4 regions of the Bradyrhizobium sp. IAR9 genome follow, and region 4 is predicted to be linked to each of the others. Evidence: predicted binding sites of a transcription regulator. Region 4 holds the regulator's gene; each other region holds the start of a gene.
What was found. The regulator PhoB, encoded in region 4, activates phosphate uptake and scavenging genes when phosphate is short. The targets are predictions, from matches to a motif close to TGTCATNNANCTGTCAT.

Region 1 (4,209 bases), on a different contig from region 4:
CAGGTGCCGCTGGTGGTGTTCGCCGGCGCCGAATACGGCAACGGCTCCTCGCGCGACTGGGCCGCCAAGGGCACGCGCCTGCTCGGCGTGCGCGCCGTGATCTGCCAGAGCTTCGAGCGCATCCATCGCTCCAACCTGGTCGGCATGGGCGTGCTGCCGCTGACCTTCGAGGAGGGCACCTCCTGGTCGTCGCTCGGCCTGAAGGGCGACGAGAAGGTCACGCTGCGTGGCCTCGTCGGCGATCTCAAGCCGCGCCAGAAGCTGACCGCGGAGATCGTCTCCGGCGACGGTTCGCTGCAGCGCGTTTCGCTGCTCTGCCGCATCGATACGCTGGACGAGCTCGACTACTACCGGAACGGCGGTATCCTGCACTACGTGCTGCGCAAGCTCGCGGCCTAAGCGCGAATTTGTGAACGGTGGCTCACCGCGACGTGAGTAGAAGGTTAAACGAAGGCGGCCTATCAAAGGCCGCCTTCGTGCGTTTGCGGCATGCTCCAGATGGGCCCGCCCGGCGGAAAACCTCCTTTCGGACGGTTGGCCTGGGCGATCGGGTGTGTCGCGCCCCGTAAGACTACGGTGACCATCCGGCGATAAGTTCTCCTTCCCACGAGCAATGGTGTGCGGCGTTCGACATGACAACAATGACGGCTTCTCATCTGGTTTCACGTTGGTCCGGTGCTCTCTGGTCGGGAGCTCTCGGCATCTGTGCGATCGTCGCCGTCATCCGTCCTGCCGAAGCCGATCCCCGCGCCGTTGTCGAATTGTTTACCTCGCAGGGCTGCTCCTCCTGCCCGCCCGCCGACCAGATCATCGGCGATCTCTCCAAAGACCCGTCGATCATCGCGCTGAGCATGCCGATCGACTATTGGGACTATCTGGGTTGGAAGGATACGCTGGCGGATTCGCGCTTCTCTGCACGGCAGCGTGCTTACTCGCGCATGCGCGGCGACCGCGAGGTCTACACGCCGCAGGTTGTGGTCAACGGCTCCACCCATGTCATCGGCAGCGATCGTGCCGGCATCGAGAGCGCGATCGGCAAGACCGACAAGGGCACGGGCGTGATGAGCGTGCCGGTGACGATGTCGCTCGCGGGCAAGCAGATCAACGTATCGGTGGCGGCGAGCAACGAGCCGGCCGTCTCGCATGGCGAGGTCTGGATCTGTTCGATCGCCAAGTCAGTCCCGATCGCAATCACCCGCGGCGAGAATCGCGGACAGCAGGTCACCTATCACAACGTGGTGCGCAACCTGCTCAAGGTCGGTGACTGGACCGGGCGTTCGGAAAGCTGGACGGTGCCGATCGAGAACCTCACGCGCGACGGCGTCGACGGCGCGGTGGTCTATGTCCAGGACGGCAGCCGCGAGAAGCCCGGCACGATGCTGGGTGCGGCCTACACGTCGCTGCACTGATTTCAATTCTCTAGCGTCGTACTCACTGCCCACCCTCATGGTGAGGAGCGCGCTCTTGCGCGCGTCTACCGGACGATGCTTCGCATCGTCGTGAGAACCATGCAGGCCCCGCTGATCTAGCCGGGCCTTCTATCCTTCGAGACGCCGCGCAAGAGCGCGGCCCTCAGGATGAGGAGAGAGAATTTTTGCGCTGATGAGAGGAGAATTTCGCCGGGGCAGAAACATCCCGACACAAACAAAAAAGGACCAACTTGCGTTGGCCCTCCTTGTCGCGCGTACAGACCCGATCCTGTTCGACCCCGGGGGGCTGGGGGCTGAGGAATCCGGAACCGAAAGGACCGGGTCAACGCACGGGAGTCTTTTCGCAATGCAGGGCGGCAGTCGCTAGGCGGAAAAGCGGCGAGAGTATGATTCCTGCTAACGATCCCGTGACGGTTTGCCGCGAGGGCGTTCCACCATAGCGTGTGCCCCGATTCGTAACCGATTCGACCGGTTGAATCAGGAGCCCCTTGCGGCGGTGGCCGGTTGGCGCAATCATGCAGCTGTCATGATCCAGGTTCCGGGGACGGTCTTCGCGGATTCGGGTCATGCCGTGCGATGAGGAAGCGCTCCATGAGTCTGTCGGAGGATGCCGATCCGAGCGAGCAGCGCGCGGCGGCCCGCCCCGCCGCGGCGGCGACGCAACTGAGCCGGGTGACGTTCAACCGGCTCGAGCTGCATCGTATTCTCAATCTCTACGGCCGCATGGTCGCCGACGGCGAATGGCGCGATTATGCCATCGACTTCCTGAGGGATCGCGCCGTGTTCTCTGTCTATCGCCGTGCCTCGGAAGTGCCGATCTATCGCATCGAGAAGGATCCGCGGCTGGCGCGCAAGCAGGGCATGTACAGCGTGATCTCGGCGACCGGCCTGATCCTGCGCCGCGGCCACGAGCTGGAGCGCGTGCTGCTGGTGATCGATCGGAAGCTGGCGGTGGTGTAGCCACATAGACGGTGCCGTAGGGTGGGCAAAGGCGCATTGCGCCGTGCCCACGTCCTTTCTCTATCGCCGCAAGCCGTGGGCACGCTTGCGCTTTGCCCACCCTACGACAGCAGTGATGTGGCGAATTCTTCGTAGCCCGGATGAGCGCAGCGACATCCGGGTTTTGTCTCGCGGTGGTCCCGGGTATCGCTTTGCCCACCCTACGAGATCTACTTTGTCGGCACCGTCTTCGCGCCCTCGCCGAGGTCGCGCTGCATCATCACCGTATCAAGCCAGCGGCCGAATTTCAGCCCGACATTGGGATGCGTGCCGATCATCTTGAAGCCGCCCTTGGTGTGCACGCCGATCGAGCCGGCATTGGCGGAATCGCCGATCACCGCGATCATCTGGCGGAAGCCGCGCGCCTCGCATTCGGCGACCAGCCGCTCCAGCAGCTTTGATCCGACACCGCGGCGGTGGAAGGAGGGATCGAGATAGATCGAGTTCTCGACCGTGAAGCGGTAAGCCGGGCGCGGGCGGTAGGCGCCGGCATAGGCATAGCCGGCCACGCGGCCGTCGAGGATAGCGACGAAATAGGGATAGCCGCCGTCGACCAGCGCGCGATAACGGCGCGTCATCTCCACGAGGTCGGGCGGCTCCAGCTCGAACGTCGCGGTGCCTTCGCGGACGGCCTGCTGGTAGATGGCGGTGATGGCGGGAAGGTCGGCCTCGGTTGTAGGCCTGATTTCAGGTGCGGACATGGCGGCAAGATTAGAGCCTTCCCGCTTCCGCTGAAAGGGGCAACGGTGTTGCCTCACCCGTCATTGCGAACGCAGCGAAGCAATCCAGAAATGCATCCGCGGAGGGACTCCAGATTGCTTCGCTGCGCGAGCAATGACGAGGAGGAAGAGGCGGCACTCGTGGCCTTGTAGCCCGGATGGAGGGAAGCGTAATCCGGGGCCGCCTTATCCGCGGAAAGGACTGTCCCGGATTGCGCTGCGCTCCATCCGGGCTACAAGCGCCACCCACCCCCCAAACAAAAACCCCGGCCTTTCGGCCGGGGTTCCTATCCGTTCCCTCGTCGTTGCGCTTAGTCGCGCTGACCGAGGAGCTGCAGCAGCAGCGTGAACAGGTTGATGAAGTTCAGGTACAGCGACAGCGCGCCGGTGATGGCCGCACGCTCTGCGATGTCACCGCCGGCCGAAGCGTAGCCGTAGATGTAGTCGTTCTTCAGCCGCTGGGTATCCCAGGCGGTGAGGCCCGCGAACACCAGCACGCCGATCACCGACACGATGAACTGCAGCATCGAGCTCGCCAGGAACAGGTTCACCAGGCTCGCGATGATGATGCCGATCAGGCCCATGAACAGGAACGAGCCCATGCCGGTCAGGTCACGCTTGGTGGTGTAGCCGTAGAGGCTCAGCGCACCGAAGGTGGCCGCAGTGATGAAGAACACCCGCACGATCGAGGTGTGCGTGAACACCAGGAAGATCGACGACAGCGAGATGCCCATCAGCGCCGCGAACACCCAGAACAGGATCTGGGCGGTCGAGGGAGCGAGACGGTTGATGCCCGCCGAGATCACGAACACCATGGCGAGCGGCGCGAGCATGAACAGCCATTTCAGCGGGCTGACGAACATCGCGTAGCCGAACGGGGTCAGGAACAGCTTGCCGACGCGGACGGATTCCGCCGTCGGAACGTCGGTCACGGCAGCCATGTAGACGCCGAGCGCGGCAAGGCCGGTGATGGCGAGGCCAATGCTCATGTAGTTGTAGATGCGCAGCATATAGGCGCGCAGGCCGGCATCGACCGTCGCGGCGTCAACACGCCCGGCGGC
Region 2 (4,209 bases), on a different contig from region 4:
TGGGACATGAACGACGGTACGCGCGCGTTCTCCAAGCGCTTCTCCGAGCGCATGAAGAACAAGGCGATGCCCTCGATGGTGCAGGCCGGCGTCTACTCGGGTCTGCTGCACTATTTCAAGGCGCTGGAGGCGATGGGCGGCAATCCGCATGACGGGGCCAAGGTGGTCGCCAAGATGAAGGAGATGCCGACGGACGATCCGCTGTTCGGCAAGGGAACGATCCGCGGGGACGGTCGCAAGCTGCATCCCGCCTATCTATTCGAGGTCAAGAAGCCCGAGGAATCCAAAGGGCCCTGGGACTATTACAAGCTGATCGGCACGACGGCCGCGGATCAGGCGTTCCGGCCGCTGTCCGAGAGCGTCTGTCCGCTCGTGAAGAAGTAAGTGTGATGATGCGAGCCGGCGCTACGGCGCCGGCTTGCTCTTGGGGAACGACGAGAAGGGACCGGGTGCGGGATCGATGCAGGCTCTATACGCTCAGCTACTGGTGGGACTGATCAACGGCTCGTTCTACGCGCTGCTCAGTCTCGGGCTTGCCGTGATTTTCGGCATGCTGAACATCATCAATTTCGCCCATGGCGCGCTCTACATGATGGGCGCCTTCGTTGCCTATTTCCTGTTGAGCCTCGGTGGCATCAACTACTGGTGGGCACTGCTGATCGCACCCGTGATCGTCGGCATCTTCGGCATGATCCTGGAAAGGACCATGCTGCAATGGCTGACCGGGCTCGACCATCTCTACGGCCTGCTCCTGACCTTCGGCATCGCGCTGATCGTGCAGGGCGTGTTCCAGAACTATTTCGGCTCCTCCGGTCTGCCTTACGCCATTCCGGACCAGCTCAAGGGCGGCATGAATCTGGGCTTCATGTTCTTGCCGATCTATCGCGGCTGGGTGGTCGTGTTCTCGCTGGTCGTATGTCTGGCGACATGGTTCCTGATCGAGAAGACCCAGCTCGGCGCTTACCTGCGCGCCGCCACCGAAAATCCGACGCTGGTGCGTGCCTTCGGCATCAACGTGCCGCGCATGATCACGCTGACCTATGGTCTCGGCGTCGGCCTTGCCGCGCTCGCGGGCGTGCTGTCGGCGCCGATCAATCAGGTGCGACCGCTGATGGGCGCCGACCTGATTATCGTGGTGTTCGCGGTGGTCGTGATCGGCGGCATGGGTTCGATCATGGGCTCCATCATCACCGGCTTCGCGCTCGGCGTGATCGAGGGTCTGACCAAGTATTTCTATCCCGAGGCCTCCAACACCGTCGTGTTCGTGCTGATGGTGCTGGTGCTCTTGGTGAAGCCAACGGGATTGACGGGAAGGGCGGCCTGATATGACAACCCTGACGGACGACACGCTGCCGGTGACCCCTCGCGCGATGCGCGACGAGATGATCGCTTTCGTAGTGATGGCGCTGCTGCTGGCGTCGGTACCATTCACGGGCGTCTACCCGTTCTTCGTGATGCAGGCGCTGTGCTTTGCGCTGCTCGCCTGCGCCTTCAATCTGCTGGTCGGCTATGGCGGCCTGCTGTCGTTCGGCCACGCCATGTTCCTGGGGACCGCCGGCTATTGCTGCGCGCATGCGCTGAAAGTGTGGGCGTTGCCGCCTGAGCTCGGCATCCTCGTCGGCATCGCCGCGGCTTTCGTGCTCTCGATCATCACCGGCTACATCTCGATCCGCCGCCAGGGCATCTATTTCTCGATGATCACCCTGGCTCTGTCACAACTCCTGTACTTCATCTACCTCCAGGCCCCGTTCACCCACGGTGAGGACGGCATCCAGGGCATCCCGCAGGGACGCATGTTCGGCGTCTTCGATCTCTCCAAGCCGACGGTGCTCTATTACGTCGTGCTGGTCGGGTTCCTTGCCGGCTTCCTGTTGATCTACCGCATCATCAACTCGCCGTTCGGCGAGGTGCTGAAGTCGATCCGGGAGAACGAGCAGCGCGCGATTTCGCTCGGCTACCGCACCGACCAGTACAAGTTCCTGGCCTTCGTGCTGTCGGGAACGCTGGCCGGTTTTGCCGGTGCGCTGAAGGTCTTTGTGGCGCAGAACGCCTCGCTCACCGACGTCCATTGGTCGATGTCGGGCGAGGTCGTGCTGATGACGCTGGTTGGCGGCCTCGGAACCATCTTCGGCCCCGTGGTCGGTGCTTTCGCGATCATCGCCATGCAGCAATATCTCGCCGGCTTCGGCCAATGGGTGACGGTGATCCAGGGCTCGATCTTCGTGGTCTGCGTGCTCACCTTCCGCCGCGGCGTCATCGGCGAAATCGCGCATTACTTCCGGAGATCGCTCTAACTGGTTGATTTGAAATCGGTTTGCCGGCCGCTTGAAAGCGGTGGATGATCCGGCTCCGCGGGCGTGAGATGACACGCGCGCGGATCGAAAATGGTCTATGACAGTTTCATGACGGCCTGACAGGGCCGGGCCATTTCCAACCGGTAGCCTACCCCCATGATGCGATGGTTTCGTGCTTTCCTTCCCAAGGAAGAACGGTTCTTTGACCTGTTCGACCGGCATGCCCAGACGGTGATCCAGGGCTCCATCGCGCTCCAGGGCATGCTGAACGGGGGCGAGGAGACGCCGGTCTATTGCCAGCGCGTCAACCAGTTCGAGAATGATGCCGACAACATCACCCGCGAGGTGCTGACGGCGGTGCGCCGCACCTTCATCACCCCGTTCGACCGCGGCGACATCAAGAACCTGATCACGTCGATGGACGACGCCATCGACCAGATGCAGCAGACCGCCAAGGCGGTGATGCTGTTCGAGGTCCGCACCTTCGAGCCGCCCATGCGCGAGATCGGCGGGCTATTGATCGAATGCGCCAATCTGGTCGGCCGCGCGCTGCCGCTCATGCAATCAATCGGCCCGAACGTCGCCATGCTGACCGCGATCACGGAGGAGCTCGGCAAGCTCGAGGGCCGCGTCGACGATCTCCACGACATCGGTCTGAAGGAGCTGTTCCTCAAGCATCGCGACGGCAATGCGATGGACTTCATCGTCGGCGTCGAGATCTACGACCACCTCGAGAAGGTGGCGGATCGCTTCGACGACGTCGCGAACGAGATCAACAGCATCGTCATCGAGCAAGTTTAGGGCAGGCCGCTGTGGATGCCGCGTTGGGTCTTCCCGTCCTGGTCGGCTTGATCGCCGTCGCGCTGCTGTTCGATTTCCTGAACGGCCTGCACGACGCCGCCAATTCGATCGCGACCATCGTCTCGACCCGCGTGCTGCGGCCGCAATTCGCGGTGTTCTGGGCCGCGTTCTTCAATTTCGTCGCCTTCATGGTGTTCGGACTGCACGTCGCCCAGACCATCGGCACCGGTATCATCGATCCCTCGATCGTCGATGCCCAGGTGATCTTCGCGGCCCTGGTCGGCGCCATCGTCTGGAACCTCGTGACCTGGGCGCTCGGCATCCCGTCCTCGTCGTCGCATGCGCTGATCGGCGGGCTCGTCGGCGGCGGCATGGCCAAAGCCGGGATCTCGGCTGCGGTGTGGAGCGGATTGAGCAAGACGGTGCTGGCGATCGTGCTGTCGCCGCTGATCGGCTTCCTGCTGGCGATGATGCTGGTGGCGATCGTGTCCTGGGCCTCGGTGCGCTCGACGCCGTTCGCGGTCGATCGCGCCTTCCGCATCCTGCAATTCGCCTCCGCCTCGCTCTATTCGCTCGGCCATGGCGGCAACGACGCGCAGAAGACCATGGGCATCATCGCGGTGTTGCTCTATTCGCAGGGCCATCTCGGCAGCGACTTCTCGGTGCCGTTCTGGGTGGTGCTGTCCTGCCAGGCGGCGATGGCGCTGGGCACGCTGATGGGCGGCTGGCGCATCGTCCGCACCATGGGCCTGCGCATCACCAAATTGACTCCCATGCAGGGCTTTTGCGCCGAGACCGGCGGGGCCGCGACTTTGTTCATGGCGACCTATCTCGGGGTTCCGGTCTCCACCACGCACACCATCACCGGCGCCATCGTCGGCGTCGGCGCCGCCCGCCGCGTCTCGGCGGTGCGCTGGAACGTTGCCAGCTCGATCGTCTACGCCTGGGTGATCACGATCCCGGCCTCGGCCATCGTGGCGGCGCTGACCTGGTGGGCGGTCAAGATCTTCGTCAAGTAACCAGCTTCAGCCCGACGATCCCGGCAACGATCAGGGCGATGCTGGCAAGACGAAGGGCGGTGGCCGGCTCCCCGAACAGGACAATGCCCAGCGTT
Region 3 (4,209 bases), on a different contig from region 4:
GCGATGAAGTTCGTGTCGTCGCAGGGCGGGCCGAAGGTTCCGGCCGATGCCTCCGTCACCTCGACCGTCGGCATCGGCCCGCGCTCCGAGGGCGGCTTCGGTCTCGACATCGATCTCGCCGTCTCGCTGCCGGGCCTCGCCCGCGCGGAAGCCGAGGCGCTGGTCGAGAAGGCGCACCAGGTGTGCCCGTATTCCAATGCCACGCGCGGCAATGTCGACGTTCGCCTGACGGTCGTCTGATCGCGACGGCGGATTGGCTGGCCCGGGATCCCCCTCGGGCCGGCCGCTTCCGTTGATCTGCCAATCCTGATTTGCCACGCCGCGGCATGCGGCCGGCACTGCATACGCCCCTACGCAACAGGCCATTGCTGGCTTGTGCGAACCTCGCTAGGCCTGTGACCAAATATCGACACAGGGGAAGCGAAGGCATGAGTTCTGAAGCCGCCAGTTCTGAAGCCGCATTGGGCGCAATGAGCGGATTGCGCGTCATCGATCTCACGCGTGTGCTCGGCGGTCCCTACTGCACCCAGATCCTCGCCGATCACGGCGCCGACGTGATCAAGGTCGAGCCGCCCGCGGGCGACGAGGTGCGTGAATGGGGCCCTCCCTTCCACGAGGAGGACGCGGCCTATTTCGTCGGCATCAACCGCAACAAGCGCTCGATCGGCCTCGACCTCGCCTCCGAGGGCGGATGTGCCGTGCTGCTCAAGATGCTTGAGACGGCCGACGTCCTGATTGAGAATTTCAAGCCGGGCACCCTGGAGAAATGGGGCATCGGCAACGACGTGCTCAGCAAGAAATTTCCGCGCCTCGTGCATTGCCGGATCTGCGGCTTCGGCGCCGACGGCCCGCGCGGCGGCAATCCCGGCTATGACGCCATCATCCAGGCCATGACCGGCATGATCGCCGCGACCGGCTCGCCCGAGAGCGGACCGATGCGGATCGGCGTGCCCTTGGTCGACATCACCACCGGACTTTATGCCGCGATCGGCATCCTGATGGCACTGTCGGAGCGGCAGCGTTCCGGCAAGGGCCAATTCCTGGAGACGACGCTGTACGAGACCGGCCTTGCCATCATGCATCCGCACACCGCGAATTATTTCATGCATGGCAAGCCGCCGAGCCTCACCGGCAACGAGCATCCCAACCTCGTGCCTTACGCGATCTTCCCGACCAAGACCGACAACATCTTCATCGGCGTCGGCAATGACGGCACCTTCCGCAAGCTCGCCAAGGAGATCGGCAAGCCCGAGCTCGGCACCGATTCGCGCTTTGCCCGCAACAAGGACCGCATCGCCAACCGTGAGGCGCTGCGCGCAGAGCTTGCCGCCGTGTTCAGCCAGCACGAGGCCGAGCCGCTGTGCAATCGCCTGCTCGCCGCGGGCCTGCCCGCAGGGCCCGTGCAGAAGATCGACCAGGCGCTGACGAATGCGCACACGATCGCGCGCGGCGATATTATCGAGAAGGACTGGTACAAGGGCGTGGCCTCGCCGATCCGGCTCGACCGCAGCAAGCCGAGCCTGCGCCGGCTGCCGCCGAAATTCAGCCAGCACTCCCAGGAAGTGCTGGGCGAGTTCGGCTACTCCAAGGCCGAGATCGACGCGATGGTCGAGAAGGGCACCGTCTGCGGTCCCGAGCGCAAGCGCTAGGTGGCTCTCCCGCTTGCGGTGGGTGCCTCCGCAACGGGACAATCCCCTAGAGGATAGAACCCTCACCCGCGCCTTCGGCGCGACCTCTCCCGCAAGCGGGAGAGGTTTTCGAGCCCGCAGCCTGATCGCCTGCCTCACATCAATGCCGCACTGCGGCGCGACCACGCAGGTGCACCGCGAACCCATGCGGCCGCCCATGCCGTCTTCGCCTATTTGCCGGCTTCCCTTTTCCAGCGCTTGCCGCTTTCGTTTCGGCCGCTTACACAGTCATGTGAACGTCATATGGCGCTGCTAGCGCAAGCGCTTCTTTTGACGGCCAAGGGAGGTTTACTTGATGGCTCTTCGACACTTTGGGGCGGCTGCCGCATTTGCACTCACGGTTGGCATGACGGCCTCGCCGGCGCTGGCCGTGACGGAAATCCAGTGGTGGCACGCGATGACCGGCGCCAACAACGACGTCATCGTCAAGCTCGCCAACGACTTCAACGCGTCGCAGAGCGACTTCAAGGTCGTTCCGACCTACAAGGGCAATTACGCCGACACCATGAACGCGGGCATCGCGGCGTTCCGTGCCGGCAACGCGCCGCACATCATGCAGGTGTTCGAGGTCGGCACCGCCACCATGATGGCTGCGACCGGCGCGGTGAAGCCCGTCTACAAGCTGATGGCCGAGGCCGGCGAGAAGTTCGATCCCAAGATCTACCTGCCCGCCATCACCGGCTACTATTCGACCTCGAAGGGCGAGATGCTGTCGTTCCCCTTCAATTCGTCGTCGACCGTGATGTGGGTCAATCTCGACGAACTGAAGAAGGCCAATGTCGCGATCCCGAAGACCTGGCCCGAAACGTTCGAAGCCGCCAAGAAGCTGAAGGCTGCCGGTCATGACACCTGCGGCTTCTCCGGCTCGTGGGTCACCTGGGTCAATCTCGAGCAGCTCTCCGCCTGGCACAACGTGCCGCTCGCCAGCAAGGCCAACGGCCTCGACGGCTTCGACACCAAGCTCGAGTTCAACGGGCCGCTCCAGGTCAAGCATCTCGAAAACCTGGTCGAGCTCCAGAAGACCAAGGTCTACGACTATGCCGGCCGCACCAACACCGGCGAAGGCCGCTTCACCTCGGGCGAATGCCCGATCTACCTGACCTCGTCGGCCTTCTTCGGCAACGTCAAGGCCCAGGCCAAGTTCAACTTCACCGCTGTGCCGATGCCGTATTATCCGGAGGCAAAGGGCGCGCCGCAGAACTCGATCATCGGCGGCGCTTCGCTCTGGGTCATGGGCGGCAAGCCGGCCGATGAATACAAGGGTGTCGCAAAATTCCTGACCTTCCTCTCGGACACCGATCGTCAGGTCTACATCCACAAGGCCTCGGGCTATCTGCCGATCACCAAGGCGGCCTATGAGAAGGCCAAGGCCGAGGGCTTCTACAAGGACCAGCCCTATCTCGAGACCCCGCTGCTCGAGCTGACCAACAAGGAGCCGACCGAGAACTCGCGCGGTCTGCGCCTCGGCAACATGGTCCAGCTGCGTGACGTCTGGTCGGAAGAGATCGAGCAGGCGCTGGCCGGCAAGAAGACCGCCAAGCAGGCGCTGGATGCCGCCGTCGAGCGCGGCAACACGATGCTGCGGCAGTTCGAAAAGACCGCCGTCAAGTGAGGCGATGAGCGGCAGGCCGGTCCCCCGGCCTGCCGCTTTCGGCGGACACCATGCAAAAGCAAGCCATTTTTCAATCCAAGCTATTGCCTTACGTGCTGGTTGCGCCGCAGCTCGCGATCGTCCTGCTATTCTTCTACTGGCCGGCCCTGCAGGCGGTGATCCAGTCCTTCCTGCTCCAGGACGCCTTCGGCCTGTCGACGAGCTTCGTCTGGTTCGAGAACTATCTCGATCTGTTCAGGGAGCCCGCCTATTTCGAGGCGATCCTCCGCACCTTCTTCTTCTCGTTCGCCATCGCGGTCTCGTCGTTGTCCTTTGCGCTGCTGCTCGCCGTCATGGCGGACAAGCCCCTGCGCGGCTCGATGCTCTACCGCACCCTCTTGATCTGGCCCTATGCGGTGGCGCCGCCGGTCGTCGGCGTGCTCTGGATCTTCATGCTGCATCCCTCGCTGGGCGTTATCGCGCGCTACCTGCGCGCGCTCGGGATCGACTGGAATCCGCTGCTCGACGGTGACCAGGCGGCAACGCTGATCATCCTCGCCGCCGCCTGGAAGCAGATCTCCTACAATTTCCTGTTCTTCCTCGCCGGCCTGCAGAGCATCCCAAGAAGCGTGCTCGAAGCCGCCGCGATCGACGGTGCGCGCCCGATGCGCCGGTTCTGGACCGTGACCTTCCCGCTGCTGTCGCCGACCATCTTCTTCCTGCTGGTCGTCAACATCGTCTACGCCTTCTTCGACACGTTCGGCATCATCGACACCATGACCCGCGGCGGTCCCGGCAAGTCGACCGAGACGCTGGTCTACAAGGTCTATTCCGACGGCCTGCTCGGCGGCAATCTCGGCAGCTCCGCGGCGCAATCGGTGATCCTGATGGTCATGGTCATCGTGCTGACGGGCATCCAGTTCCGCTTCG
Region 4 (4,209 bases):
GGTTCGACATGTGCCAGAGCTTGGTCGCCTGCTCCTGCAGCGCCTTGATCAGATGCGGGTGGCAATGGCCGAGCGCATTCACAGCCACGCCCGAGGTGAAATCGAGATAGCGATCGCCATTGGTCGCGATCAGCCAGCAGCCTTCGCCGCGCTCGAAGCCGAGGTCGGCTCTGGCGAAAACGGGGAGCAAATGCGGCGCTGCGCTGTTAGTCATGATGTCACTTGAATGTTGCGGACGGTGTGACGCGTGCATTGCGCAACGCACCATCGACCGGCCCGGAAAACGAAACGTGCCGCCTTTTAAGGGCGGCACGCGGGACTATCTTATGCTTGGCAAGACGGGTGTCAATGCCGCCCGGAAAGCCTCAGGAAACGCTGAATCCGTAGTCTTGCGGTGCCGATTTTGCGGGTTTTCACCACGGAACATGTGGAAGCGAGTCGGCGGACTCTTGCGCGGGAGTCACGCCATATTGTAGCGTTTGGATTGTCAGATACGACATCTCGTGCAGCGGTTCTGATCCCAAGAGTCCTCTTGTACCGGCGTAAACGTTCGGGCGTCAGTCACGCGCCCGGCGAGCCTTAAGGGATTCTGACGGCACGGGTTTTTGAAGGCTTAGGCAATCGCTGCGAGGCCCCAGGATGGCTGGCGCGTAGCGAGGGAAAGGGTGCAATGACGGTTTTGACCTGGTCCGACGATCGCGTCGAGCAGCTGAAAAAGCTCTGGGAGGCCGGACTTTCGGCCAGCCAGATCGCAGCTGAGCTCGGCAATGTGACCCGCAATGCCGTGATCGGCAAAGTGCACAGGCTGGGTCTGTCCGGCCGCGCCAAGAGCCCTTCATCGGCAGCGCCCCGGCCGCGCAAGGCGCGTCCCGCGCAGCACATGATGCGGGTGACCCGCCCCATCGCGCGCGGCAACACCGCGCTGGCGCAGGCCTTCGAGGTCGAGGTGGAGGCTGAACCCGTCACCTACGACAACGTGGTGCCGATGGGCCAGCGGCTGTCGCTGCTCGAGCTGAACGAGGCGACCTGCCACTGGCCGGTCGGCGATCCCTCGAGCCCGGATTTCTTCTTCTGCGGCGGCAAGGCACTGTCCGGCCTGCCCTACTGCGCCCAGCACTCGCGCGTGGCGTATCAGCCGGCGGCGGATCGCCGGCGCGCGCCGGCGAAGCCGGGTCCGCGCTGAGTTCGCGGAATTCTCTGATCGCCAAGACGGCAGCCGTCACACGATGACGGCTCAACCAACTCGGTGTCATCCCCGCGAACGCGGGGATCCATAACCACAAGGCGCAGTTGTCGCGCGAGATGGTCACTCCGGGTCTTCGCCAAACCACCGCCTGTGGTTATGGGTCCCTGCTTTCGCAGGGACGACACCGGAGAATGCGGCGGCAGCCCGCCAAAGCCAACGCCAGCAAACCTTACGTCTGCTCCGCCTTCGCGAAGCGGTCGTCGAGCGCGTAGCCGGCGCCGCGGACGGTGCGGATCGGATCCTGCTCGCGGCCGAGATTGAGCAGCTTGCGCAAGCGGCCGATATGGACGTCGACGGTGCGCTCATCGATGTAGATGTCGCGACCCCAGACGCTGTCGAGCAGCTGCTCGCGCGAGAACACGCGGCCGGGATGCTCCAGGAAGAACTCCAGCAGGCGATATTCGGTCGGGCCGAGATCGATCGGCCGGCCCGAGCGCGCCACGCGGCGCTTGTCGCGGTCGAGCTCGATGTCGCCATAGGCCAGCACCGTCGCGAGCCGCTCAGGACTGGCGCGCCGCAGCAGGCCCTTCACGCGCGCCAAAAGCTCCGGCACCGAGAACGGCTTGACGATGTAGTCGTCGGCGCCGGTCGCAAGCCCCCGCACCCGCTCGCTCTCCTCGCCGCGCGCGGTGAGCATGATGATCGGCAGCTGCTTGGTGTCGGGCCGGGTGCGCAGGCGGCGGCACAGCTCGATGCCCGACAGGCCCGGCAGCATCCAGTCGAGCACGATCAGGTCCGGGATGTGCTCCTTGAGGCGGGTGTCGGCGTCGTCGCCGCGCATGACCGTCTCGACGTCATAGCCGTCGCCTTCGAGGTTGTAGCGAAGCAGCTCGGTGAGAGCTTCCTCGTCCTCAACCACCATAATGCGTGCGCCCATCGGGTCGTCGCTCCTTCAAGTCTTCAGGTATTCGGGACCGTCGTGGCGAAGGTGGTCATGTCGCCCTTCGGCCGCTTGTCGGTGATCGCCTGGCCCTCGATCATGTAGAACACGGTCTCGGCGATGTTGGTGGCGTGGTCGCCGATCCGCTCGATGTTCTTGGCGCAGAACATCAGATGGATGCAGAACGAGATGTTGCGCGGATCCTCCATCATGTAGGTGAGGAGCTCGCGGAACAGCGAGGTGCAGATCGCGTCGACCTCCTCGTCGCCCTTCCACACCGCCATCGCCGCCGGCAGGTCATGCGCGGCATAGGCGTCCAGCACCGACTTGACCTGCTGCTGCACGAGGTCGGTCATGTGCTCCAGGCCGCGGAACAGCTTCAGCGGATGGAAGTCGGTCTCCAGCGCGGCGACGCGCTTGCCCATGTTCTTGGCGAGATCGCCGATGCGCTCGAGGTCGGTCGCAACGCGCATGGCGCCGACGATCTCGCGCAGATCCACCGCCATCGGCTGCCGGCGGGCGATGGTGAGCACCGCGCGTTCCTCGATGCGCTTCTGCAGCGCGTCGAGCTCGGCGTCGATGGTGACGACGCGCTGGCCGAGCGCGACGTCGCGGCGGATCAGCGCGTCGACGGAATCGACGATCATGCGCTCGGCGATGCCGCCCATCTCGGCGACCAGGCGGGTGAGCTCCTGGAGGTCGGTGTCGAAAGCCTTTGCGGTATGTTCAGTACCCATGTCGCGTCTCCTCAGCCGAACCGGCCGGTGATGTAATCCTGCGTGCGCCGGTCGCTCGGCGACGTGAAGATCTTGCTGGTGTCGTCGAACTCGATCAGCTCGCCGAGATACATGAAGGCGGTCTTGTCGGAGACGCGCGCCGCCTGCTGCATGTTGTGGGTGACGATCGCGATCGTGTAGTTCTCGGACAGTTCCTGGATCAGCTCCTCGACCTTGGCGGTCGAGATCGGATCGAGCGCCGAGCAGGGCTCGTCGAACAAAATCACTTCAGGGCGCACCGCGACGGTGCGGGCGATGCACAGGCGCTGCTGCTGGCCGCCGGAGAGCGACAGGCCGGAGGCGTTGAGCTTGTCCTTGACCTCGTTCCACAGCGCGCCGCCGCGCAGCGCCTTCTCGACGCGGTCGTCCATCTCGGACTTCGAGATCTTCTCATAGAGGCGGATGCCGAAGGCGATGTTCTCGTAGATCGTCATCGGGAATGGCGTCGGCTTCTGGAACACCATGCCGACCCGGGCGCGCAGCAGATTGAGGTCGAGCCTGGGGTCGAGGACGTTGGTCTGGTCCAGCATGAGCTGGCCGGTGGCGCGCTGGCCCGGATAGAGGTCGTACATCCGGTTGAAGATGCGCAGCAGGGTCGACTTGCCGCAGCCCGACGGGCCGATGAACGCCGTGACGCGGTTGGCGCCCAGCGTCAGGTTGATGTTCTTCAGCGCGTGGTGCTCGCCGTAATAGAAATTGAGATTGCGCACCGTCACCTTGGCCGGGGCTTCCGGCAGCGGCTGCGAGGCCAGATGAGCGTTGGAACTCATGGATACGGACAGGTCGGTCATTTTGCAGTCCTCTCGGCGCCGAGGATGCGCGCGCCAATGTTCAGGGCAAGCACGGTGAGCGTGATCAGCAGCGCGCCGCTCCAGGCGAGCTGCTTCCAATAGGCGTAGGGGCTCTGGACGAAGTTGTTGATGGTAACCGGCAGGTTGGCCATCGTCTTGTTCAGGCCGAGGCTGAAGAACTGGTTCGACAGCGCGGTGAAGAGCAGCGGCGCGGTCTCGCCGGCGACGCGGGCGGTGGCGAGCAGCACGCCGGTGATGAGGCCCGACCGGGCCGCACGATAGGCGATACGCTTGATCACCAGCGAGCGCGGCAGGCCGAGCGCCGAGGCCGCCTCGCGCAGGGGATTCGGCACCAGCAGCAGCATGTCCTCGGTGGTGCGCAGCACGACCGGGATCACGATGACGGCGAGCGCGAGCGCGCCCGCGATCGCGGAGAAGCCACGCATCGGCACCACCACCGCGCCATAGATGAACAGGCCGATGATGATCGAAGGCGCCGAGAGCAGGATGTCGTTG

Region 1: GGD67_RS09245 (DUF2794 domain-containing protein) is a predicted target of PhoB. The motif match lies at 1,942-1,958, and genes of this name have one in related genera.
Region 2: GGD67_RS02550 (DUF47 domain-containing protein) is a predicted target of PhoB. The motif match lies at 2,392-2,408, and genes of this name have one in related genera.
Region 3: ugpB (sn-glycerol-3-phosphate ABC transporter substrate-binding protein UgpB) is a predicted target of PhoB. The motif match lies at 1,915-1,931, and genes of this name have one in related genera.

The regions. Positions count from the first base shown of each region.
Region 1 covers NZ_JACBZW010000003.1:51,681-55,889, reverse strand. The annotation lists gene acnA (aconitate hydratase AcnA) at 1-399, shown strand, start outside; gene GGD67_RS09250 (thioredoxin family protein) at 633-1,409, shown strand; gene GGD67_RS09245 (DUF2794 domain-containing protein) at 2,022-2,390, shown strand; gene GGD67_RS09240 (GNAT family N-acetyltransferase) at 2,600-3,130, opposite strand; gene GGD67_RS09235 (Bax inhibitor-1/YccA family protein) at 3,460-4,209, opposite strand, start outside.
Region 2 covers NZ_JACBZW010000001.1:522,309-526,517, reverse strand. The annotation lists gene GGD67_RS02565 (ABC transporter substrate-binding protein) at 1-384, shown strand, start outside; gene GGD67_RS02560 (branched-chain amino acid ABC transporter permease) at 461-1,324, shown strand; gene GGD67_RS02555 (branched-chain amino acid ABC transporter permease) at 1,326-2,294, shown strand; gene GGD67_RS02550 (DUF47 domain-containing protein) at 2,451-3,095, shown strand; gene GGD67_RS02545 (inorganic phosphate transporter) at 3,107-4,114, shown strand; gene sugE (quaternary ammonium compound efflux SMR transporter SugE) at 4,107-4,209, opposite strand, start outside.
Region 3 covers NZ_JACBZW010000003.1:332,982-337,190, reverse strand. The annotation lists gene GGD67_RS10630 (organic hydroperoxide resistance protein) at 1-240, shown strand, start outside; gene GGD67_RS10625 (CaiB/BaiF CoA-transferase family protein) at 429-1,649, shown strand; gene ugpB (sn-glycerol-3-phosphate ABC transporter substrate-binding protein UgpB) at 1,984-3,300, shown strand; gene ugpA (sn-glycerol-3-phosphate ABC transporter permease UgpA) at 3,351-4,209, shown strand, end outside.
Region 4 covers NZ_JACBZW010000023.1:49,579-53,787, reverse strand. The annotation lists gene GGD67_RS37725 (aspartate aminotransferase family protein) at 1-214, opposite strand, end outside; gene GGD67_RS37720 (GcrA family cell cycle regulator) at 671-1,183, shown strand; gene phoB (phosphate regulon transcriptional regulator PhoB) at 1,416-2,123, opposite strand; gene phoU (phosphate signaling complex protein PhoU) at 2,147-2,863, opposite strand; gene pstB (phosphate ABC transporter ATP-binding protein PstB) at 2,875-3,693, opposite strand; gene pstA (phosphate ABC transporter permease PstA) at 3,690-4,209, opposite strand, start outside.